DNA from 3 places in the Ensifer sp. Root423 genome. Region 1 is predicted to be linked to each of the others. Evidence: predicted binding sites of a transcription regulator. Region 1 holds the regulator's gene; each other region holds the start of a gene.

Evidence for each region. Region 1 encodes LexA, which represses DNA repair genes until DNA is damaged. Its sites were predicted from a motif close to TGTTCNNNNTGTGTTCNG; they were not measured.
Region 2: the regulator LexA is predicted to act here: its motif matches at 3,202-3,219, upstream of ASD01_RS36055 (ImuA family protein).
Region 3: the regulator LexA is predicted to act here: its motif matches at 4,553-4,570, upstream of ASD01_RS31230 (PA0069 family radical SAM protein).

The regions. Positions count from the first base shown of each region.
Region 1 covers NZ_LMEG01000015.1:61,476-69,104, reverse strand. Annotated here, with positions in the region: gene ASD01_RS16105 (cryptochrome/photolyase family protein) at 1-1,100, opposite strand, end outside; tRNA gene ASD01_RS16100 (tRNA-Asn) at 1,199-1,273, opposite strand; gene ASD01_RS16095 (hypothetical protein) at 1,424-1,717, shown strand; gene ASD01_RS16090 (thermonuclease family protein) at 1,929-2,663, shown strand; tRNA gene ASD01_RS16085 (tRNA-Cys) at 2,816-2,889, shown strand; gene ASD01_RS16080 (hypothetical protein) at 3,087-3,428, shown strand; gene lexA (transcriptional repressor LexA) at 3,517-4,239, opposite strand; gene ASD01_RS16070 (hypothetical protein) at 4,476-4,772, opposite strand; gene ASD01_RS16060 (hypothetical protein) at 5,096-5,728, shown strand; gene ASD01_RS16055 (hypothetical protein) at 5,847-6,449, shown strand; gene ASD01_RS16050 (DUF6538 domain-containing protein) at 6,727-7,629, shown strand, end outside.
Region 2 covers NZ_LMEG01000034.1:149,408-157,036, forward strand. Annotated here, with positions in the region: gene leuD (3-isopropylmalate dehydratase small subunit) at 1-100, opposite strand, end outside; gene ASD01_RS24330 (VOC family protein) at 256-672, opposite strand; gene ASD01_RS24335 (hypothetical protein) at 897-1,151, opposite strand; gene ASD01_RS24340 (HpcH/HpaI aldolase/citrate lyase family protein) at 1,277-2,182, shown strand; gene ASD01_RS24345 (DUF1737 domain-containing protein) at 2,179-2,385, shown strand; gene ASD01_RS24350 (metallopeptidase family protein) at 2,637-3,071, opposite strand; gene ASD01_RS36055 (ImuA family protein) at 3,241-4,194, shown strand; gene ASD01_RS24360 (DNA polymerase Y family protein) at 4,109-5,662, shown strand; gene ASD01_RS24365 (error-prone DNA polymerase) at 5,659-7,629, shown strand, end outside.
Region 3 covers NZ_LMEG01000045.1:531,907-539,535, reverse strand. Annotated here, with positions in the region: gene ASD01_RS31255 (F0F1 ATP synthase subunit A) at 1-699, shown strand, start outside; gene ASD01_RS31250 (F0F1 ATP synthase subunit C) at 782-1,009, shown strand; gene ASD01_RS31245 (F0F1 ATP synthase subunit B) at 1,086-1,703, shown strand; gene ASD01_RS31240 (F0F1 ATP synthase subunit B) at 1,717-2,202, shown strand; gene ASD01_RS31235 (ribonuclease HII) at 2,502-3,152, opposite strand; gene ASD01_RS31230 (PA0069 family radical SAM protein) at 3,370-4,527, opposite strand; gene ASD01_RS31225 (glycosyltransferase family protein) at 4,703-5,224, shown strand; gene moaB (molybdenum cofactor biosynthesis protein B) at 5,518-6,060, opposite strand; gene ASD01_RS31215 (4-(cytidine 5'-diphospho)-2-C-methyl-D-erythritol kinase) at 6,062-6,973, opposite strand; gene ASD01_RS31210 (tetratricopeptide repeat protein) at 6,981-7,629, opposite strand, start outside.

The DNA of each region.
Region 1 (7,629 bases):
TCTCCCTTGCGCCAGTCGACGAGCAGGTCCTTGATGAGAAAGGAGGCGACAATCATGCGAACGCGATTGTGCATGTAGCCGTGGCGCCATAGCTGGCGCATGCCGGCATCGACGATCGGGTATCCGGTGAGCCCTCTGGTCCATCGAGTAAAATCGTCCTCGTCGTTCAGCCAGTGGAAGCGGTCGAATCGACGGTCGAGGTTGCGGCGGCCAAGCTCCGGATAATGAAACAGCAGATGATAGGAGAATTCGCGCCAGGCGAGTTCCTTGCGGAAGGTGGCCGCCCCTTCGCCGCTATCGGCCTGGGGCCCAGCTGCCGCATGCCAGGCCTGCGCCGGCGAAATTTCGCCAAAGGCGAGATGAGGCGAGAGCAGGGATGTGCCATCCGCGTCGGGAATGTCGCGGCAGCGTTTGTAGGCGTCGAGCTTCTCATCGACGAATTCTTCGAGACGGGTGGCCGCACCGTCTTCGCCCGGCGTCCAGACCTCGCTGAATGTCGCCGCCCAGTCCGGTTTCGTCGGCAGCAGCGACCAGTCGTCAAGGCGTTCCGATCGCGGCCATGCTCCCGGGGCTGCGATATGGTGCGGCCGGTCGATCGGCGGTGCCAGCTCGTTTTTCAGTTCGAGCGCGCGCCAGAACGGCGTGAACACGCGGTAGGGGCCGCCCGTCGTCGTCAGCAGCCGCATGGGCTCATGCAGCAATTGTCCTGCAAAGCTCTCCGTGATGATTCCCCGCTCGGCCAGCGCCTTCTTGAGCGCGGTATCCGTGGCGATGCCGTTCGGGTCGTAGCGCCGGTTCCAGTAGATGCGCTCCGCACCGCTTGCGCGCGCAATCTCGACAATCACGTCAAGCGGCGCGCCTGATCGAAGAACGAGGCGAGAAGCGTGCCGCGCGAGACTTGCGCCCAAGGCCTCGAGCGAATGGTGCAGCCACCACGCCTGCGCCGCCCCGAGCGCACCGTTGCCGCTGTCGGCGGGTTCGCGAATATAGAGGGGAATGACGGCTGCCTCGCCGGCGGCAGCCGAGAGGGCGCGATTGTCGGCCAGGCGGAGATCCTTGCGGAACCAGACGATGATGGGCGGCGCCGCGGCCTTTGTCATGAAGAACCATCGGGAGGTTGGGGATTGATCACCTGGAGAACATAGGTGCAAAATGAAAAAGAGCCATTCGCATCGCTGCAAATGGCTCTTTTAGAAAGTGGCTCCCCGGGCCGGATTCGAACCGGCGACCTGTCGATTAACAGTCGAATGCTCTACCGCTGAGCTACCAGGGATCATCCGCGCCGTGTGCGCTTCAGAAGTGAGGCTGCTAATACGCATGCTTTTCTGATTTGCCAAGCGCTTTTTTCAAAAAAAATGACAAGTTCCGTTGCGAGGCTGTGGAGAAGTCCCCAATTGTGGGAAAACACGCCGGATAGGGAATGATGAATAAAAACAGGAAGCAGACGCATTTCGGCATTGATCCGCAAACACGACAGATCGTGCTGGGAAAATGGCGTATCGCGTTGCCCGACTCGCCCCTGCTGCGCATCCTGCTGGGTTCGCTGCTGGTGTTTTGTGGTTTTCTCGGTTTCTTGCCCGTGCTGGGCTTCTGGATGATACCGTTGGGCCTGATCGTGCTTTCCCACGACATTCCCTCGGTTCGCCGCCGCCGTCGTCGTCTGGCCGTCTGGTGGGCGCGCTGGCGCGGGAAGGCCAACTCGTCGAACGGCTCCTGAGGCGGACGCCGATTTAACGATCTTGTTGTCGAGGGCAGGGCGGTCGGCAGTTTTGGCCGTCCCGTAGCAATTCCGAATCTCTCAACAAGGGCCGTGGCCGCGCAGGCGAATGACCGGTTCCTGGCGGTCTTCCCCTCTGTTGGGGTGCCCTCGAAAACTTTTCGGCAACCCATCAAACGCATAATGCGGTCTCGAATCAGGATGGGGACCGATGGCCAAAGCCACTACGAAACGTCGACGCCGCAGTTCGGGCCGAAGCACCAGCAAACAGGGCGGCATGGCGCCGTGGTATCTGGCCGCAGCGCTCACCCTTGGCGGCGTCATGGCCTACGACCATCGCGCCGAGTTGCGGCACTGGCCGGTGGTTTCCGATGTCATGGCCTTTGCATCGCGATCGGAAACGAAGCCGAAGCCTCAGCGCGCGGTTCCTGAAGCGCAGGAGCGCGTTGCCCAGCAGGCGGATAGGCACAAACCGAATCCGAAGCCCAACCCGGCGACGAAGGTTGCCCTGGCCGCCCCGGTGCCGTCGGTGAATGTCGGCGTCACGCCGCCAACCCCTCTCGTGCGGCCGAATGAAGAGGTGAAGACGGCATCCATCCGTACCGATCAGTTCTATTTTTGCGGCATTCGCAACGACAACTGCGTGATCGATGGCGCGACCTTCGTCTTCCATGGCGAGACGATCCGCGTCGCCGATGTCGATGCGCCGCGAATCCGCCAGGCAAGCTGCGACAAGGAGCGTTCGCGCGGCTTCTACGCCAAGCAGCGCCTGCGCGAATTGCTGAATGCAGGCGACTTCAGGCTGATCTCGGCGGGAGGGCGATCAGATGCCAAGGCCGGCGAGAAACTGCGCCTGGTCACCCGCGGTGACCAATCTCTTGGACGTGTACTCGTTTCCGAGGGGCTCGTGCGGCCGTGGGAAGGGCGCCCGACGCCCTGGTGCTGAGATCAGCTGGGAGACGATCGGCGGACATCGTCGATCGTTCTGTGGAAAGTATCCGTCCTGCAAATCGACGGCGCGTTTTTCAGAAAATGCCTCTTGCGGTTTTTCTGCAATCATTCTAAATCCGCGCCAACGCTTGGTTATCCGAGCTGTGAGGCCTCGTGGCGGAGTGGTGACGCAGAGGACTGCAAATCCTTGTACCCCGGTTCAATTCCGGGCGAGGCCTCCAATAATCTCACCTCGTTAAATTTGGTTTGGCGTTCTGCCTTAGGGCAGCGCGGTAAAATTCGCGACACGTCCGCGCAAGCCACGTCGCCTATGCCTCCGTCGGATCTTATCGCTTCGGTGAATTCGGTAGAGGGGGAACGATGACTCCGCTGAGATCAACCGTATCGGTAGCGTCCGTCAACATTAAGAACGGAGGCAATGGCATCAATGAAAAAGAGACTGATCCTGACGGCGTTGGCGTGTTTTGCGGCGACCGCTATGGAGGCGCGCGCGGACGACCTGGTTTTCCAGCTGAAGAACAACACCGGCGCGGTACTGACGAATTTCTATACGTCGCCGGTCGGCGTCAATGAATGGGAAGACGATGTTTTCGGTCGGCAGGTCCTGAACCCCGGCGAGAGCATGGAGATCACCATTGCCGACGGGCGGGACGTCTGCAAATACGACATGCGATTCGAATTCGAGGAAGGCTCGGCCCTCGATACGACCGAGGACACGCAGGATCTCTGCGAACTCGGCGAATACACGATCCACGAATAAGCGATCTGGATTTCAGGTCGCCTTAAACGGAAAGAGCCTCGCCACTTTCAGTGGCGAGGCTCTTTTGATTCGGCGTTCTGCCTGGAATTCAATGGTAGCGGCGGATCAGCCCGACGAGCTTGCCCTGGATCTTCACGCGATCCGGTCCGAAAATGCGCGTCTCGTAGGCGGGGTTGGCCGCTTCGAGCGCAATCGACGCGCCCTTGCGACGGAAGCGCTTCAGCGTCGCTTCCTCGTCGTCCACGAGCGCCACGATGATGTCGCCGGGATTGGCCGAGTTGCCGTTGCGGATGATCACCGTGTCGCCATCGAAGATGCCGGCCTCGATCATCGAATCGCCCTTTACTTCGAGGGCGTAATGCTCGCCGCTGCCGATCATGTCGAGCGGAACGGTAATGTCATGGGTGTTGTTCTGGATCGCCGAGATCGGCACGCCGGCAGCGATGCGCCCCATCACCGGGACGGAAACAGACGTGCTTTCGGCGACCGGCGCCGGCTTCGGCGTGGCAGGAGCGGCGGCCGGCGGCTTTCCGAGGCTGCCCTCGATCACGCTCGGCGAGAAGCCCCTGCGCGGCTGTTGCTGGCCGGCGGCGTAGGCTTCCGGAAGCTTGATGACTTCGAGCGCGCGCGCCCGGTTCGGCAACCGGCGAATGAACCCGCGTTCTTCGAGCGCCGTGATCAAACGGTGAATGCCGGACTTCGACGCAAGGTCGAGCGCATCCTTCATTTCATCGAAAGACGGCGGTACGCCCGACTCCTTCATGCGTTCGTGGATGAACAGAAGCAATTCCTGTTGCTTGCGGGTCAGCATGGCACGTCGCTCCAGAGGCGTGAAACAAATCAAGAACAGACACTATCTGTTCCATATGTGTTCCGCAAGTGCCTAAAATTCCGTGAATTCAGGCAATTGGCTGCTTCTGTGGGGGGCGATTGGTCACTTTTGCGGGAGCGGGGCGGTTTTCGGCGACGGTTGCGTCCCAAAACAGCGCCGGGCAGGTCAATCGCGCGCGTGATTCGAACGAATCGCGGCTCTCTTCGCGGAGAGACTTAAGTCGCTTGCGAGGCCGAGCAGGCGTCTTCGAACTCCTTCACCGTTTCGGCGCTGTTGTCTTCCGGAAGCACTGCGTCGGCCGCATCGGTCGCAACGGGCGTATCGCCGTCATAAACGAAGGACTGGATGTAGAAGGCGAGCGCGCCCTTCCAAACATTGCGTCCATCGATCTGATGGCACGGCACGGCCCGTTCGAAATCGGTCTGGAGTTCATCCACCGTCGCGGCACTGAGCTTGACGTCAGGCATATTGGGCGATGCGACTATCGAAGCGAGAAGCAGGGCGGCAAGCACGGTGATCGTCCACTTGATGAAGGGGTGGGACTACGGGTTGGTAAACGATGTGAACCGCGCTTTCGTTCCGAAGTCCAGCAAGCATGGCGATCACTCTGCCATGTTCAACAGCTCTTTGCCCGCAGGCTGTGGCTGATTTGCGCCAGCCGCTCGATCTCAACCTCGTCTCGGCCGTTCTTCATGGACCGGCGCGGAGAATGCATCGGAGCTGCCAGCTTTCGCATCGGGCCTGGGGCGCGCAAAAATCCCTGCGGGGAAGGGCCTTCACCGTCTCGACAGGCCTCTAAAAAAAGATAACTTTGCGTGGAAAGTGGGGTGGTTGCATGCATAGATTGTCGTTGGTGGTGCTCGGCCTGTTGCTCACGGCTGGAGCGGCGTCTGCCGAAGAAGGGCGTTCGAATATCTGGAAACGGATCAACGCCTGGACGGTGGGATCCGATCGCTCCCTGGGCGGCTCGTGTTACGCGGCGACGAGCTATGACGCCGGCGCTATCCTTCGTATCGGCTTTTATCCGCGGGGATCGACGAACCTGGCGTTTCTTTCGATCGGCAATGCCGAATGGAAGTCCATCGAGCCGCAGCGGGAATACGATGTTGCCTTGCAGCTCGACCGTGGTCGTCAGTGGCCGGCCGTTGCGTTCGGTGTTGATCTGACCGGCGCCAGGGCCCTTGTCGTCAACTTTTCCAACACCGACTTCTTTACCGAATTCGTTCGCAAGAACACCTTGGCGCTGGCCTTCGAGGGGCGCGTCGTCGCGAGCCTCAGCCTGCGTGATTCGATGAAGGCGGTAAGCGAGATGTTCAAGTGCCAGGAGGCGGTGAGCGCCTTGATCCCGAATGGCGGTCAGGGAGCGGCGAACGATCCCTTTGCGGGTGCCGGTGGCAATGCGCCGAACAACGATCCCTTTGCCGGCGGCGGCCAGACCAAGTCGTCGAAAGATCCTTTCGCCATGTGATGGGCGCGTCCGCTTGCCGCAGAGAGGTGAATATTCCTAAAATATTGCCTGGGATCGGCTAGGTACCCTCGACAGTGACGGGGGGACCTATCAAAATGCGGGCAAACGGGGGTTTTGCATGCGTAGATTGCTGGTCGGATTGGTAAGCTGTCTGATCGCCGCGGGATCGGCCGCGGCTGAGGAGTCCGAAATCATCAAGTGGAAGGATGTCGACGGCTGGACCGTTGCTTCCGACACCTCGATGGAGGGCTCCTGCTTCATCTCATCGGTATTCGACGGCGGGGTCACCTTGCGCCTTGGGTTCTATCCCAAGGGCTCCGAGTCGCCGCTCTATATGAGCTTCGCCAGCGACGACTGGAGGTCGCTTGAGGTCGGCAAAGAGTACGACCTGACCTTCCGCTTCGACAAGACCGATCCCTGGAGCGCTTCGGCGACCGCTGCCGGTGATGCGAGCGGAAAGTTTCTGTTCGTGAACGTCACCGACGCCGAGTTCCTGACGGGCTTCGTGCGCAAGCGGGCCTTGGCCATCGCGTTTGAAGATCGCGTCATCGCAAATCTCAGCCTGCGCGGCACCGGCCCGGCGGCCGACGAGCTGATGAAGTGCCAGCGGGCGGTCGACGAGATTATCGCCGACGAGGGCCGCAAGTCCAAGGAGAAGAAAGCCGACCCGTTCAATGCACCGAGCGAGAAGCGCTCGGCGCGGGATCCGTTCAGCCTCTGAAAGCAGGTGGCCACGGGATCGGGCAGCGTTTCGCGAAGGCCGGACGGTGGCTTAGCATGGCGGTGTCCCCAGAGAGACTCGAACTGGCGATCTGCTGATGACAAATCAGCCGCTGTTCCGATACCTCGGCAACCGGGCACCTTCTGATCGTTTTGGTGGAGCCGAAGGGAGGGCAACCTTTCCACCTCTTTTCTCGTTTCTTTTCAAATTGTTGTTGAATTTCAACAGTCTTTGGGACTAAGTCTGGGTACTTTTTTGGGTACTCACCGAGGATTTCATGCCAGCCCCATCGTCAGCCGATACCAGATATCTCGAAGTACACGGCAGCAAGTGGCGGGTGGTCTTCAACGTGCCGAGGCAACTCCAGGGAAAGCTCGGGACGAAACTGAAGCGGTCTTTGGGGACGGATAGCCTCAGCGAGGCCAACCGCCTGAAGTGGGACGTTGTGGCAGAGTTTAGAGCGACCATCGATCAAGCGAGGCGTCCGAATGTCTCGAAGGAAGCAGCTCTTGCCAGCGCCCGGGTGAAAGCCATGGAGGAAGCGCGGCGGCTCTCTCAACAGCGAGTGGTGGCCTTCGGCACCGAGCAGCGCGGACGGGTCGATGACGCGATTGAGGACTATGCCGAAGCATTGGCTGGCGATCCGGTCGAAGTTGGCGATAACGGTCACCCGATCCATGAACCGGAACGCGATGCCCTTGCGATGGAGTTTCTCGCTGTTGCAAAGGGCAAGAGGACTCCTGTCGATTTCGAACATGCGAAGTACATGTCGATGTCTCAGGTGAAGGCCCGAACTGCCGCCGACGACAAACGAGCCATCAAGTATCTGAAGGACTGGTGCAAGGCGAATGGTGTGCCCCCTTACCTTCAGGCCATCTCAAAACGGGAAGCGGTCCGGTTCTGTGACGACCTTCCCGGTCTCGTCGGCAAGACAGACCCTGCGACACTGAACAAGTACATCGGTCGTCTTTCCGTGTACTGGGGCTGGCTCGAAAGGCGGCATGTGGTGGACACCAACATCTGGCAGGGCCGCAGGTTCAAGAAGCCACTACAGATAACGGATGACAAGGAACGACCGTTCACGAACGAGGAGATGCGGAAGCTGCTGATGGGGCCGGCCACCCAAGCTATGCACGACGTTATGCGAATAGGGGCGCTCACGGGCGCAAGATTGGACGCC
Region 2 (7,629 bases), on a different contig from region 1:
TGATCGTCTTCAGGTAGTCCTTCGGAATGATCATGTCCGTGTCGATGTTGACGACGGGGAGGGGGGCAGCGACACCGGTGAGCTTGACGAATTTTTCCATAACTTCAGGCCTTCGATTTCAGAAGAATGTTGCGCTAGCGTTTAGATGAGTTTTGCGCCGAAATGAAGGAAAATCTGTTCAAATACGCTTCGCCGGGCGGGTGAAAATGCCCGCCCGGCGAGAGCTTCGTCCGGATCTCGATTGTCTGCAGGGACTTAGCTTGCCTTCACCGGGCTGTTCATGGCCCAGAGAACGCCGAAGGGATCGCGGAGCTGGCCGTAGCGGTCGCCCCAGAACATCACCTCGATCGGCATCACGACCTCGGTGCCGGCGGCAACCGCACGGTCCCACCAGGCATCGATGTCGTCGACGGTGAGCGTCAGGGTGAAGGCCTGCGGCTTTTCCAGCGGATGGCCGTATTCCGGATAGGCATCGGCGAGCATCAGCGAGCTGCCGTTGACATAGAGGTGGATGTGCATCGTGCGGCCCTGCTCGTCGAGCGGGTGCCGGCCCACTTCCTTGGCCCCGAAGGCGCGCTGGTAGAATTCGGACGCCTTGGCGGCGCCATCGACCTGAAGATAGGGCAGAAGGCCGTTGAGGACCGGTGCCGGCTGCTGCGTCTGGGTATCCATATCGTTCTCCATCCTGTTCGAAGAGCCAGGACCGTGCTGGCCTGCCTCAAGGACGGACATGGAATCTCCGATCCGACATGGGGTCGAAAAAAAATCGCGGCCGGCTGCATGACGGTTTTTGAAGGCCACCAACAGGGTTCGAGCCGATCACGGATCGGCCCGATTGCAATGATCGCCGGGGATCGATTCCGACGCCCGGGGATCGATTTCGACACCCAGGGGGATCAGAGGTCGATGATCGTGCCGCGGCCGTCGTTCCAGATGCGCATCTCGCGCTGGCTCTGGGTCGCACCTGCGGCAGCCGGGCGCGCGGTGGCGCGGGCAGGCCTGAAATTCAGCCGGGTGGCAATGGCGCTGCCGACCACGACGACGGCGGCGATGCCGGCCAGTGCCAGCGCCAGCGAGGCGGTAAGCACAAAGGCCGCGAACGTGATGGTCAGGGCTGCGGCCGTAAAGAGAACAGAGCGAATGCTTTGCATAATCGTCACCTTTCTGATGGCGATGTGGGGGCGCGCCTTCGGACTTGCAAGAGGCGGGCTTTCGAAAGGGGTGCGGCGGTTCGCCTCGTCTTGCGGAACGCGGCAAAGGCGGGCACAACTGAAGCATGAACAAATCGAGCGAACATCACCCTGTACGCCTGCGCCGCTCGGTGCTTTGCGTGCCGGCCGACAATGCCCGCGCGCTTGCCAAGGTCGCGGAACTCGCGACGGATGTCGCGATCTTCGATCTCGAGGATGCGGTAGCGCCCGAGCGCAAGGTGGAAGCGCGTGCGGCGCTTGTGCAGTATCTGACGGCGAGCCGGCCGGATTGCGAGATTGTCATTCGCATCAATGCGATCGGCTCCGACTATGGTCAGGGCGATCTTGCTGCGGCGCTTGCGGCCAATCCCGACGCCATCCTGTTGCCGAAGGTCGAAAGCCCGGCGGATATCCAGGCGGCGGCCGACTGGCTCGACGAGAACGATGCGCCGGAGACGCTGCGCCTCTGGGCAATGATCGAGACGCCACGCGGGGTGATCAACGCGCCGGCAATCGCCGAGGCCGGCCGTACCTTCAGTGGCAGGCTCGATTGTTTCGTCGTCGGCCTCAACGACCTGCGCAAGGAGACCGGCGTTCCGGATCGTCCGGGCCGGCCCTATCTCATCCCCTGGCTGATGCAGATCCTGCTTGCCGCGCGCGGCGGCGGGCTCGATGTCATCGACGCCGTGTTCAACGATTTCCGCGATGGTGCCGGTTTCGACGAGGAATGCCGGCAGGGCCGCGACATGGGCTATGACGGCAAAATGCTGATCCATCCAGCGCAGATTGGCCCGGCGAACGAGCGCTTCGGCGTCGATCAGATCGCCGTCGACGAGGCGCGCGCGATCATCGCCGCCTTTGCGCTGCCCGAAAACGTCGGCAAGGGCGTCATCAACCTCAGCGGGCGGATGGTCGAGCGGCTGCACCTCGACCAGGCCGTCACGCTTGCCGCCAAGGCGGACCTCATCGAAAAACGAAAGACAAGATCTTGAAACTCTTCCGCTTCCTGACCGGCCCTGACGACGCTTCCTTCTGCCACAAGGTGACGGCGGCGCTAAACCAGGGCTGGAGCCTGCATGGCTCGCCCACCTATGCTTTCAATGCCGACACGCAGCACATGCAGTGCGGCCAGGCGGTGGTCAAGGAGGTCGAAGGCAAGGAATACACCCCGGATATCAAGCTGTCGGAGCAGTAGTCGAGGCTGTTTGCCGTCGTGCAGGTTTGCCCCTCTCCTCGGGTTTAGCCCGAGGACTAACCCTCTCCCTGCAGGCGGGGCGAGGGGACGCGGTTGATGCTCACAATCGGCGTGTGAGGCCTGCTTTCTGGAATCGGTCGTGCTCCGATTGGGATGCGTATCGCGAGTTTCCTTCGCCCCGCCTGCGGGGAGAAGGTGCCGGCAGGCGGATGAGAGGCTTCCTCACCGCGCGATGATAGGCAAATGAAGTGTCAGCCGCCGACGTGCTCGACGCTGGCCTCGATCCGTTCCATGTCGTCGTCGGAGAGGCCGAAATGGTGGCCGATCTCGTGGATCAGCACGTGGGTGATGATGTCGCCCAGCGTCTCCTCGTTCTCCGCCCAATAGTCGATGATCGGGCGGCGGTAGAGGGTGATGCGGTTCGGAAACTGGCCGGTTTCCATGGTGAAGCGTTCGCTGATGCCGCGGCCTTCGAAGAGGCCGAGCAGGTCGAAAGGCGTTTCCAGCGCCATGTCCTCGAAAACGTCGTCGCTCGGGAAGTCGGCAACTTCGATGATAAGGTCGGTCGTCAGCTGGCGGAATTCCTGCGGCAGGTGGCCATAGGCCTCCAGCGCAAGCTGCTCGAAAGTGGTAAGCGTCGGTGCGTGGCGTTCCCGCCAATCATCGGTCTGGTCAATGCGGGCCATAGGCACTCCTTGTTGCCCTCCATATAGCGATTTTGCCTTTGTTTTTCGAGTGTTGAATTCCTTGACCACAGGGACAGGAATAAATTCTTAGAATTGGCTGTTGACTCATTTAGGAAGCTCTGGAATCTAATAGAACATAACATGAACATTCTGATGGGAGTTGACCGTCATGGCCGACACAGCCGTGCAGCGGGAGACGGTACTTTCGCTCCGAGAAACCATAGCCAGGATCGAAAACCGTCGGCTTCCGGGCGTCGTGCGCGCCGCCAAGGCGGCCGATCCCGGCGGCTTCCGTCAACGGGAAGAAGACGAGCCTGGCCGCAAGGCGCTGGCGCTCGGCGTTCCCGATCTGGACGATCTTCTCGAAGGCGGCCTGCCGCTCGAAGGCATGACGGAAATCCGCAATGCCGAGACGCGCGATGCCGGTGCAGCCGCCGGTTTTGCCGCAGCACTCAGCGTGCTCTGTCAACGGGCGCGGCTTGAAAAGGGCGAGCCGGCCGCCCCCGTTCTCTGGATCAGCCAGTCGATGGCTTCCACCGAGGCGGGCATGCCCTATGGGTTGGGTCTGAAGGCCTTTGGTCTCGATGTCCGCGGCCTCGTCTTCAGCCTGCCACGCACGATAAAGGATGCGCTCTGGATCGCCGAGGCCGCGCTTTCCGTGCCGAGCTTCTGTGCCGTCATCCTTGAAATTCGCGGCAACCCGGCTGCCCTGGCACTCAGCGAGAGCCGACGCCTGCATGTGCGCTCGCGCGCTGGCCACGTCCCCCTTCTGCTTCTGCGCCAATCCGGACACGAGGAGGCGAGCAGCGCCTTCTTCCGCTTCCTCGTCGAGCCGGCACCGGCGCGTGAGCGACCGCTACCGGATGGATCGATGCTTCGCGGCAGCATCGGCCATCCCGTCTTTCACGTCATTGCCGAGAAGAGCAGGGCTCCTGCGCCGCTCGGCTTCTTCCTGGAGTGGAACCCCCATGACCGCCGCCTTTACCCCGTCGAGCCCCTACCAGCCGCTGCTGCGGCAGATCCAGAATCAGCGCATTCTGTCGCTCGCCTTTCCGCATCTTCCGGCCGATCGGGTCGCGCGCAAGCGCTGGGGGAACTCGTGGCTTTCCCGCGGGCGTCCTGAGCATCCGCCCGTCGTCTTCGCCGACAAGGTGAAGAGCGCAATGCGTCTCGTTGCGCTCGATGGTTTCGCTGAAAAGCGTGGGTTTCATATCGGCCAGGGTGTCGCCGAAGCGCGGGCCATGTGTCCCGAGATCGACGTGCTGCCGGCCGATCCCGCCGCCGACCGGGCGCTGCTTGCAGGGCTGGCGGCCTGGTGTTGCCGCTACACGCCGCTCGTCGCGCTCGATGGCGACAGCGGCCTCTTTCTCGACATCACCGGCTGCGCCCATCTTCTCGGCGGGGAAAAAGCGCTGCTCGACGATCTGCTCGCTCGCCTCTTTCATCTGGGGGTCGAGGCCCGGGCGGCGATCTCTTCGTCCGCCGGGCTCTCCTGGGCGGTGGCGCGTTTCGGCTCCGACGCTATCCTTGCCGAGGACGAGGCGGTGCGAGCGCTGGCACCCTTGCCGATGGCGGCGCTGCGGCTGCCGCAGGAAACGATCGAAACACTCGGCCGGGTCGGGCTCAAGCAGATCGGCGACCTGATCGAGGCGCCGCGCGCACCGCTCGCCCGCCGGTTCGGCGCAACCCTGCTTCTGCGTCTCGACCAGGCGCTCGGGCGCGAGGACGAGCCGCTGTCGCCACGGTTGCCCGTCGCTGCCCTTTCGGCAGAGCGGCGGCTCGGCGAGCCGGTCCAGGGTGAAGACGATATTTTGGGCCTGACGGAAGAACTGGCGTTGCGGCTGAAACCGGAACTGGAGAAGCGCGGCGAGGGCGGGCGCCTGTTCGAACTGCTGCTTTTCCGCGTCGACGGTGCGGTCTTTCGCATCGCCGCCGGCACGTCCTCGCCGCTCAACGAGCCGCGTCGCGTCGCGGGTCTCTTCCGCGAACGCCTGCAGGCGGTGCACGAAGATCTCGATGCCGGCTTCGGCTTCGAAATCCTCAGGCTTTCGGTGCCGAAGAGCGAAAAATACGAGGTGATGCAGGAGGATTTCTCTGGCACGCCGGATCGCGAGCGTCCGCTTGCCGCCTTCGCCGACCGGGTCATGGCGCGCTTCGGCGCAGAAAGCCTCATGGTGCCGGCGCTCTCGGAAAGCCATGTGCCGGAGCGGGCGGCAAGCTTCCGGCCGCTCACGGATCTGGCGCTGATCGGCAAGGCAGAGGAACCGGGTAACAACATCCCGGCGCCCCTGCTTGCTGCCGCCGCCCGGCCGCAGCGGCTCTTTCCAAGTCCCGAACCGGTGGAGGCGGTGGCCGAAGTGCCGGAGGGGCCGCCGAGAAGCTTTCGCTGGCGGCGCACATTGCACCGTATCGCGCGCGCTGAGGGGCCGGAGCGGATCGCCGGCGAATGGTGGCTTGATGGCGAGCCGGCGCTGGAGCGTGATTATTTCCGGGTGGAGGACGATAGCGGCCGGCGGTTCTGGCTGTTTCGCGAGGGGCATTATGGCGCGAGCGCTCCGCCGCGCTGGTTCATGCATGGAGTCTTCGCATGAGCGACGCTACCCCCTATTTCGAGATCGGTGCCTGGTCGAATTTCTCCTTCCTCGAAGGCGCTTCCCATCCGGGTGAGATGGTCGTTGCGGCGAGCCGCCTCGGTATTGGCGGCCTCGGCATTGCCGATCGCAACACGGTCGCCGGCGTGGTGCGCGCCCATGCGCAGGCCAAGGTGGAGAAGTCGGCTTTCCAGCCCGGTGCGCGGCTCACCTTTGCCGAAGACCTGCCCGACGTGCTCGCCTATCCCTTAAACCGCCGCGGCTGGGGCAATCTCTGCCGAATGCTGAGCGCCGGAAACCTGCGGGCCAAGAAGGGCACCTGCACGCTCTACGAGACCGATCTCATCGAATGGGGCGAGGATTTGCTTCTCGCGGTGCTGCCGGGTCCTGTCATCGGCGCGCCGGAGGCAACCCTGCTTGCCGATTTTCTCAAGCGACTGAAACCGCATTTCGCCGATCGGCTCTATCTGGCGCTGGTGCCGCGTTACGATGGCTTCGATCAGTTCGCCTTTGCCGGGCTTGCAACCATTGCCCGCCATGCGTCGGTCAGGCTCGTCGCCACCAACAGTCCGCTGTTTCATGCCGCCGGCCGCCGGCCGCTTGCCGATGTCGTTACAGCCATCCGCGAGCATGTGACGATCGCGACCGCAGGCTATCGGCTGCATGCCAATGCCGAGCGGCATCTGAAGACGCCCGCCGAAATGATCCGCATCTTCCGCGACTATCCGGAAGCGATCGCCAATACCGGGCATTTCTTCGAGAGGCTGAAGTTCTCGCTGTCGGATCTCGAATATCAATATCCGGATGAGAGCATTCCGGGCGAGACGCCGACGCAGACGCTGCGGCGGCTGACGATGGAGGGCGCGCGCGAGCGTTATCCCGAAGGAATTTCCGAACAGGTTTCCAGGCAGATCGAATACGAACTCGGCCTGATCGCAGAGAAACGCTACGAGCCCTACTTCCTGACAGTGCGCAACATCATGCAGTTCGCGCGCGGCGCCGACATCCTGTGCCAGGGCCGCGGGTCGGCGGCGAATTCCACCGTCTGCTATTGCCTTGGCATCACCGAGGTAAATCCACTTAAGACCACCCTGCTCTTCGATCGCTTCCTTTCGACCGAACGGGACGAGCCGCCGGATATCGACGTCGATTTCGAGCATGAGAAGCGGGAAGAGGTGATCCAGCATATCTACCGCACCTACGGCAAGGAGCATGCGGGACTGACGGCGGCTGTCATCAGCTACCGGGCGCGCTCGGCCGGCCGAGAGACCGCCAAGGCCTTCGGGTTCTCAGAAGACGTGCAATCGGCGCTTGCCGGTTCCGTCTGGGGCTGGTCGGTCGCCGATCTCTCGGAGCGCGAGGCGCAGGCGGCCGGGCTCGATACGAAGGATCCGACGACGGTGAAGGTGCTCGATTACGCCACCGAGCTGATGAGTTTCCCGCGCCATCTTTCCCAGCATGTCGGCGGCTTCGTGATGACCCGCGACCGGCTCGACGAGGTGGTGCCGATCATGAATACGGCGATGCCCGACCGCTACATGATCGAGTGGGACAAGGACGACCTCGACACGCTGAAGATCCTGAAGATCGATGTACTGGCGCTCGGCATGCTGACCTGCATCGCCCGTGCCTTCAAGCTTCTCGACCGGCATTACAACGAGCAGAAAACGCTGCATCAGCTCTTCAAGGATGACCAGAAAGACGTCTACGACATGATCTGTCGCGCCGATACGATCGGCGTCTTCCAGATCGAGAGCCGGGCGCAGATGAGCATGCTGCCAAGGCTGAAGCCGCGCATCTTCTACGATCTCGTCATCGAGGTGGCGATCGTCCGGCCCGGGCCGATCCAGGGCAACATGGTGCATCCCTATCTGAAGCGGCGGGAGCAGCGGGATAAAAAAATTCCCATCGAATATCCAAGTCCTGAACTGGAGGCCGTGCTGAAGCGAACGCTGGGCGTGCCGTTG
Region 3 (7,629 bases), on a different contig from region 1:
ATTGGCGGAATGGACTTTTCCTTCACCAATGCGTCGCTGTTCATGGCTGCGACCGTGGGTGTTGCCGCAGGCTTTCTTTATCTGACGACGTCGCAGCGCGGTCTTATCCCGACCCGCATGCAGTCGGTCTCGGAAATGTCCTACGAATTCATCGCCTCGATGCTGCGCGAAGGTGCCGGCAGCGGCGGCATGAAGTTCTTCCCGATGGTGTTCTCGCTGTTCATGTTCATCCTGACGGCGAACCTGCTCGGCATGATGCCCTACTTCTTCACGGTCACCAGCCAGATCATCGTCACTTTCGCTCTGGCGCTGTTCGTCATCGGTACCGTCATTCTCTACGGTTTCTACAAGCACGGTCTCGGCTTCCTGAAGCTCTTCGTGCCGCATGGCGTTCCTGGCGTCCTTCTGCCGCTCGTCGTCGCGATCGAAGTCATCTCGTTCCTTTCCCGCCCCATCAGCCTCTCGGTCCGTCTTTTCGCCAACATGCTGGCCGGGCACATCACGCTGAAGGTCTTCGCAGGCTTCGTCACCTCGCTCAGCGCCCTCGGCGCGGTCGGCATCGGTGGCGCCATCCTGCCGCTCATCATGACCGTCGCCATTACCGGTCTTGAGTTCCTCGTCTGCTTCCTCCAGGCCTATGTCTTCGCGGTACTGACTTGCATGTACCTCAACGACGCTGTCCATCCCGGAAGCCACTAAGGAATAACAGTCGCTTGCTTCCGGCCGGATCTCCGCCGGAAGCGCAATCCTAAGCCGCAACACCATTCGAAGGAGTTCAAACATGGAAGCGGAAGCAGCAAAGTACATCGGCGCAGGTCTCGCTTGCCTCGGCATGGCCGGCACGGCTCTCGGCCTCGGCAACATCTTCGGCAGCTACCTCTCTGGCGCGCTGCGTAACCCGTCGGCTGCTGACGGCCAGTTCGGCCGCCTCGTATTCGGCTTCGCCGTTACGGAAGCTCTGGGCATCTTCTCGCTGCTCGTAGCCCTGCTCCTCCTCTTCGCCGTCTAATATCGGCTGGAGTTTCGGCCGCGACCCGTCAAAAGGTCGCGGCCGCGCATATTCTTGAGTGCACCTGGAGGTGAGCATGTTTGTGACCGCGGCTTATGCCCAGCAGTCAACCACCACTGAAGGCGCCGAAGCACACGATGCCGCTGCGGCCGGTGAGGTGCACACCGAAACGGGTGTGGCTCACGAAGGCGAGGCTGGCTCCGGCGTGTTCCCGCCCTTCGATACGACCCATTTCGCATCGCAGCTGCTTTGGCTCGCGATCACGTTCGGCCTCTTCTATCTCCTGATGTCGAAGGTCATCATTCCGCGCATCGGCGGAATTCTGGAAACCCGTCACGATCGGATCGCTCAGGATCTCGATGAAGCGTCCCGCCTCAAGGGCGAAGCCGACGCTGCCATCGCTTCCTACGAGCAGGACCTGGCAGCCGCCAAGTCCAAGGGTCACAAGATCGCCGACGACGCCCGCGAATCCGCAAAAGCCAAGGCCAATGCTGACCGCACCGCCGTCGAAGCCGACCTTGCCAAGAAGATCTCGGCTGCAGAAGACCGCATCGCCGACATCAAGGCAAAAGCACTGGCCGACGTCGGCGCCATCGCCGAGGAAACCGCAACGGCTGTCGTCAAGCAGCTGATCGGCGGAACCGTCACCAAGGCCGAGATCACCGCTGCCGTCAAGGCATCGGCTGGCAACTGAGGAGCACTGAACTATGCATCTTGATGCAACTTTCTATGCCTTCGTTGGCCTGATCCTGTTCTTCGTCCTGATTGCCTATCTCAAGGTTCCGGGCATGGTCGGCAAGGCGCTCGACGCCCGCGCCGAAAAGATCGGCAACGAGCTGACCGAAGCCAAGCGCCTGCGCGAAGAAGCACAGGGCCTCGTCGCTGAGTACCAGCGCAAGCGCAAGGATGCCGAAGCGGAAGCTGCCGGCATCGTCGCTGCCGCCCAGCGCGAAGCCGAAATGCTGACCGCGGAAGCCAAGCAGAAGACCGAGGAATACGTCGTTCGTCGCACGGCTCTTTCGGAACAGAAGATCAAGCAGGCCGAAAGCGACGCGATCAACGCGGTTCGTTCCGCTGCCGTCGATCTCGCGATCGCCGCTGCCGAGAAGGTCATTGCCGCCAAGGCGGACGCCGGCGCCCAGAGCGATCTGTTCAAGAAGGCACTTGGCGACGTCAAGGCACGCTTGAACTAAGCGCTCGGACATTCGATTGAAGAAAGCCCCGCTTCGTGCGGGGCTTTTTTTATGCCTGTCTGCAGAGAACGCGCTGGCCCGAACAATGGGTGGCGCCAGCCTCCGTCAGAGATTTGCGTAGGCGTTTCGCCACATCAGGTTCGGCCGCCGAAGTAGGACCAGTGTTCAAGGGCTAGCGTAGCGCACGTCAGCACGCGCGCCGCCGGTATGGCTTTTGACGCGAGAAAAGCTGTTGACGAGATATGTCGGAAGCGGAACCGAAAACGCCTGCGTAGCGCTGGTCAGGGATTGCGCAAAGGTTAGTCGTCCCGGCGCAGCGGCCGGAAGCTCATGCGGTGCAGCGGGCAGGGGCCGTGGGTCTCGATGGCGCGACGGTGGGTCACCGTCGCATAGCCGGCATGGAGCGCGAAGCCGTAGCCGGGATGTGCGAGATCGGCACGGGCCATCATGCGGTCGCGGGTGACCTTGGCGACGATCGAAGCGGCGGCGATCGACAGCGACCGCGCATCGCCCTTGACGACCGCCTTGGCGTGGCAGGTGAGGCCGGGCGGCACGTCACGGCCGTCGACGAGCACGAAGCGTGCGTTCGAGGGCAGGCCGGCCACGGCGCGCCGCATGGCTTCAAGGCTTGCCTTGCGGATGTCGGTGGCGTCGATCGTGCCGGCCGAAGCCGAGGCGATCGACACTTCGGACGTGGCGAGGATTTCTTCGAACAGTTTTTCGCGCGCCTGCGCCGTCAGCTTCTTGCTGTCGTCGAGGCCCGCGGGAATGGCGTCCGGATCGAGGATGACGGCGGCGGCGACCACCGGTCCCGCGAGCGGCCCACGCCCGGCCTCATCCGCTCCGGCGACCGGCCAGAAGCCATCGCCCTTGGCCGAAAGCTCGAAACTGAAATCGGGCGCTTCGATGATATCGGGAAAAAGGGGAGAATCGGACGATCTGCGAGACATAAGTCTAATTCGCATGATCGACCGATTCTCTTCAAGCCCCCAAGTCCGAGTGCGGCGGCGGACGGGGGATTACCGGGGCCCACGGCGGGTAAGGGGCACCGGAACTGCTATGCGATCTGAGGCGCCCGCTATCGGGTTCGCCTGGCGGTGCGGGGCGATCATCTCTCGCTGCGCGCCGATTACGAATTGCGGATGCTACCAGGCGATCGGAAAGCCTTCAAAGAAGCGAGAGCTGCACCCCCGTTCCGAGCGGCGGCACGAAGAGATCGTCGCGCAGCTGCCGGCGCGTCGGGTTGAAGCCGAGGCGCTTGACCGCCAAGTCGAAGCGGCGGCCAATCTGCCACGCATAGGGGCCGGCGCCCTTCATGCGTTTGCCGAATTCGGCGTCATAGTCCTTGCCGCCACGCATGGAGCGGATGAGCGACATGACGTGCCGGTAGCGGTCCGGATAATTGCGCAGCAGCCAGTCGCGAAAGAGCGGGCTGACCTCGAGCGGCAGCCGCAGCAGGACATAGCTTGCTTCCGTTGCTCCGGCTGTCCTTGCTCCTTCGAGCACGCGCTCGATCTCGTGGTCGTTCAGCGCCGGAATGATAGGGGAAACGAGAACACCGGCCGGGATGCCCGCTTCGGCAAGCATGCGTATCGCCTCCAGCCGCTTGCTCGGCGTAGAGGCCCGCGGCTCCATCGTGCGGGCGAGCTTCCGGTCGAGTGTCGTGACGGAGATGCCGACGCGAACCAGTCCCTTTTCCGCCATCGGCGCCAGGATATCGATATCGCGGGTGACCATCGCTGATTTGGTGACGATCATGACCGGATGGTTGGCGTCCCGCAGCACCTCGAGGATCTGGCGCATGATGCGCCACTCCTTCTCGATCGGCTGATAGGGGTCGGTGTTGGTGCCGATGGCGATCGGCCTCACCTTGTAGTCCTGCCGCGCCAGTTCGCGCTCCAGAAGTCGCGGTGCATCCGGCTTGGCAAACAGCTTCGCTTCGAAGTCGAGGCCGGCCGATAGGCCCATATACGCGTGCGTGGGGCGGGCGAAGCAATAGATGCAACCATGCTCGCAGCCGCGATAGGGATTGATCGAGCGGTCGAAGGAGATGTCGGGAGACTCGTTCCTCGTGATCACCGTGCGCGGCTTCTCGACCTGAACCTCGGTCTTGAACGGCGGCAGATCCTCCAGGCTTTCCCAACCGTCGTCGAACGTCTCGCGGCTGCGCGGTTCGAACCTGCCGGACATGTTGATCCCGGCGCCGCGCCCCCGGCGGCGATCGATGTCGATCCGGAGGCCCGTTGCGCTCATCATCGCTTCGGCCACATCTGCCGTGTTGGCGGGCGCAAGGGCACCCTGCCTGATCTGAGACAGCTCGGTCATTGGAATCTCCCCGGAATCAGATATTTGATCCCGTTTTGTTCTGATTATTTTCCTATCGCGAATGAGAGAACGATTCAAGAACAAAAAATTGGAATTTCGGTTTTGTCGATCAAGGCACCGCTTCGGTCGATGTCCTGGATGTAGCAATTGCCGTGCCGATGCGTTACGAGAAACCATGCTCACGATCATCATGGAAACCCGCGACAACGAAGCCGAACTGGCGCAGACGCTTGCTGTGTTGGTTGCCGGCGCCGTGGAGGGGCTGGTCAGCGATGTGATCATCCTCGATCATGGTTCGAAGGATGGTTCGTCCGATGTGGCCGATGCCGCTGGATGCCGTTTCTGCCGGGATTGGGATCTCGCCGATGTGGTGGGTTCGGCGCGTGGCGAATGGCTGATGTTGCTGGAGCCGGGCGCCCGCCCGATCGGCCGCTGGATCGATGAACTGGCCGAGTACGTGTCGATGAACAAGGCACCGGCCCGCTTCTCCGGTTCGAGACTGCATCGCAGGCCTTTCTTCCGCCGGCTGACCCGGCGGGGAAAGCCGCTGGAGACAGGCTTTCTCCTGCGCAAGAACGATGCTCTTGCGGCCGCCCGCGGCAATACGGGCCTGGATGCCATGACGAATGTCCGCTCTGTCCGCAAGCTCTCGACCGAACTTGTTCCGGCCTGGGTCGCCGTCGAAGCCAGGCGGTAACGCCGGTTCGTAGCGCGCAAAATTAAAGGTGCCAGTCCCGGGGGGACGGCACCTCCAAGCGGCTCTCAAATGACCTTGTTTGGTAGATTTCTATCCGGGCAGCATTCTGGCTACCCGTCGTATCCAACATTGCATTCCGCCTGGGGGACAGAGGCGGAAGGGTCTTGCGGCGCGAGGAATAGAACGTGCGGCGGTCGTTCCTCGCTGTGTCAACGCTTGGAGACTAACGAGAGGAGAAGCGACCGTCAGTTACTAAGGTAACAGGTCGGCCAAGCCGGAACGGTCCAAGCTCTTCAGCCACGTTTCAGATGCTCGTCGAGCCGCGGCATGATCTCCACGAAATTGCAGGGCATGTGCCGATAGTCGAGCTGTTGCTTGAGGATGCCGTCCCACGCATCACGGCAGGCACCGGGCGAACCCGGAAGGACGAAGATGAAGGTGGCGTTGGCAACGCCGCCAGTTGCCCGCGACTGGATCGTCGAGGTGCCGATCTTCTCGAAGGAGATACGGTGGAAGACTTCGGAGAACCCGTCCATGCGCTTCTCGAACAACGGTTCCAGCGCCTCAGGCGTCACGTCCCGCCCGGTGAAGCCCGTTCCACCTGTCGTGATCACCACGTCGATGTTGGGATCGAGCGTCCAGGCCTTTACCTGGTCGTAGATCTTCGTCTTGTCGTCGGAAACGATGGCGCGCGCCTCAAGCCGATGGCCGGCGTCACGCACCCGCGCTTCCAATGTGTCGCCCGACTTGTCGTCGGCGCGCGTGCGCGTGTCGGAGACCGTGAGGATGGCGATCCCGACAGGAATGAACGGACGCTTTTCGTCGATACCGGCCATGCTATTTCCCTTTGCCCACTGTCCTGCAGGCGAGAACGTACCACCCGGGGTAGGCCTCCGAAAGAGCGCGCGCTGTCGCAGCCGCGCGCACGTCGCTGTCGAAAAGGCCGAAGCATGTGGCGCCTGAGCCCGACATGCGCGTGAGCGCCGATCCGGCTTCGGTCAATGCCTTGCAGACCGTGCCGATCACGGGCTCAAGGCCCTCTGCCGGCAGCTGCAAATCGTTGCGCATCGTTGCGATCGCAGAAATCCACTCGGCCGCCGTGCCGGCTCTGTGAGGCGCAACGAGCGGCGGGTTCGTCTTGTTGGCGAGGGCCCGGAAGACAACCGGCGTCGAGACGGCGACGAGCGGATTGACCAGCACGACCGGCAGCGCGGGGAAATCCGCAAGCGGCGTAATGTCCTCGCCGATCCCCTTCGCGAGCAGTGGCGTGCCGGCAAGACACATCGGCACGTCCGCTCCGAGCTGCAGCGCGATGGCGCCGAGGCGGGAGGGTTCGATCGTCGCGCCCCAAAGATCGAGAAGCCCAAGAAGCGTCGCCGCCGCATCCGCGGATCCGCCGCCAATGCCCGAGGCGAGCGGCAGGTTCTTCTCGAGATGCAGGTGGACCGGCCCGGCCGTGTCGGGGTCAAGTGCCTGCAGTTCGGCGCGCAGCAGGTCCCGTGCCTTTAGAACCAGGTTGCCGCCCGCGCCGGCATCCATCGGCAGCGCGGCGGCAAACGCGCCCGAAACCGTGAAGCGATCCGCATCCGCCGGCGAGAGACCGATGCGATCGCCGCAATCGGCAAAAGTGACGAGACTTTCGAGAAGATGGTGGCCGTCGGCGCGCTGGCCGACGACGTGAAGGGCCAGATTGATCTTGGCGGGGGCTGCACGCGTCAGCGCGAAGCCCGCGATGTCACCTTCCGACATGGAACGGTCAGGACTTCTTGTCCGGCGCCGGTGCTTCCGGGGTCACCTTCTTCGGCGCGGTTTCCTTGGCATCGGCCGAGGCGGGGACCGCTTCCTTGAGCGGCGGCAAGCCGTTCTCGATCTTTGCCTTGATCTTCGGGATCTCTGCTTCCTCGGGCTTCAGTTCGAGCGTCTGCGTCCACTGGAACACGGCTTCGAGCTTGCGGCCGACGCGCCAGTAGGCGTCGCCAAGGTGATCGTTGATCGTCGGGTCGCCGGCCATCAGTTCGGCCGCCTTCTCCAGTTCCACGACTGCGTCGTCGAAGCGGTTCATGCGGAAATAGGCCCAGCCGAGGGAATCGACGATATAGCCGTCATCCGGCTTCAACTCGACGGCCTTGCGGATCATCTCCAGGCCTTCTTCGAGGTTGATGTTCATGTCGACCCAGGAATAGCCGAGATAGTTCAACACCTGCGGCTGGTCCGGATTGAGCTCCAGCGCCTTGCGGAAGTTCGGCTCGGCCTTGTCCCAGAGCTTCTGGCGCTCATAGGCGATGCCGCGTTGGAAGAACACCGTCCAGTCGCTGCGCTTCGGGACGGAGCCGATCTGTTCGACGGCGCGATCGTAGAGTTCGCCCATCTCCTTGTAGTCCTTGGCGTCGGAAAGCACGCTGCCA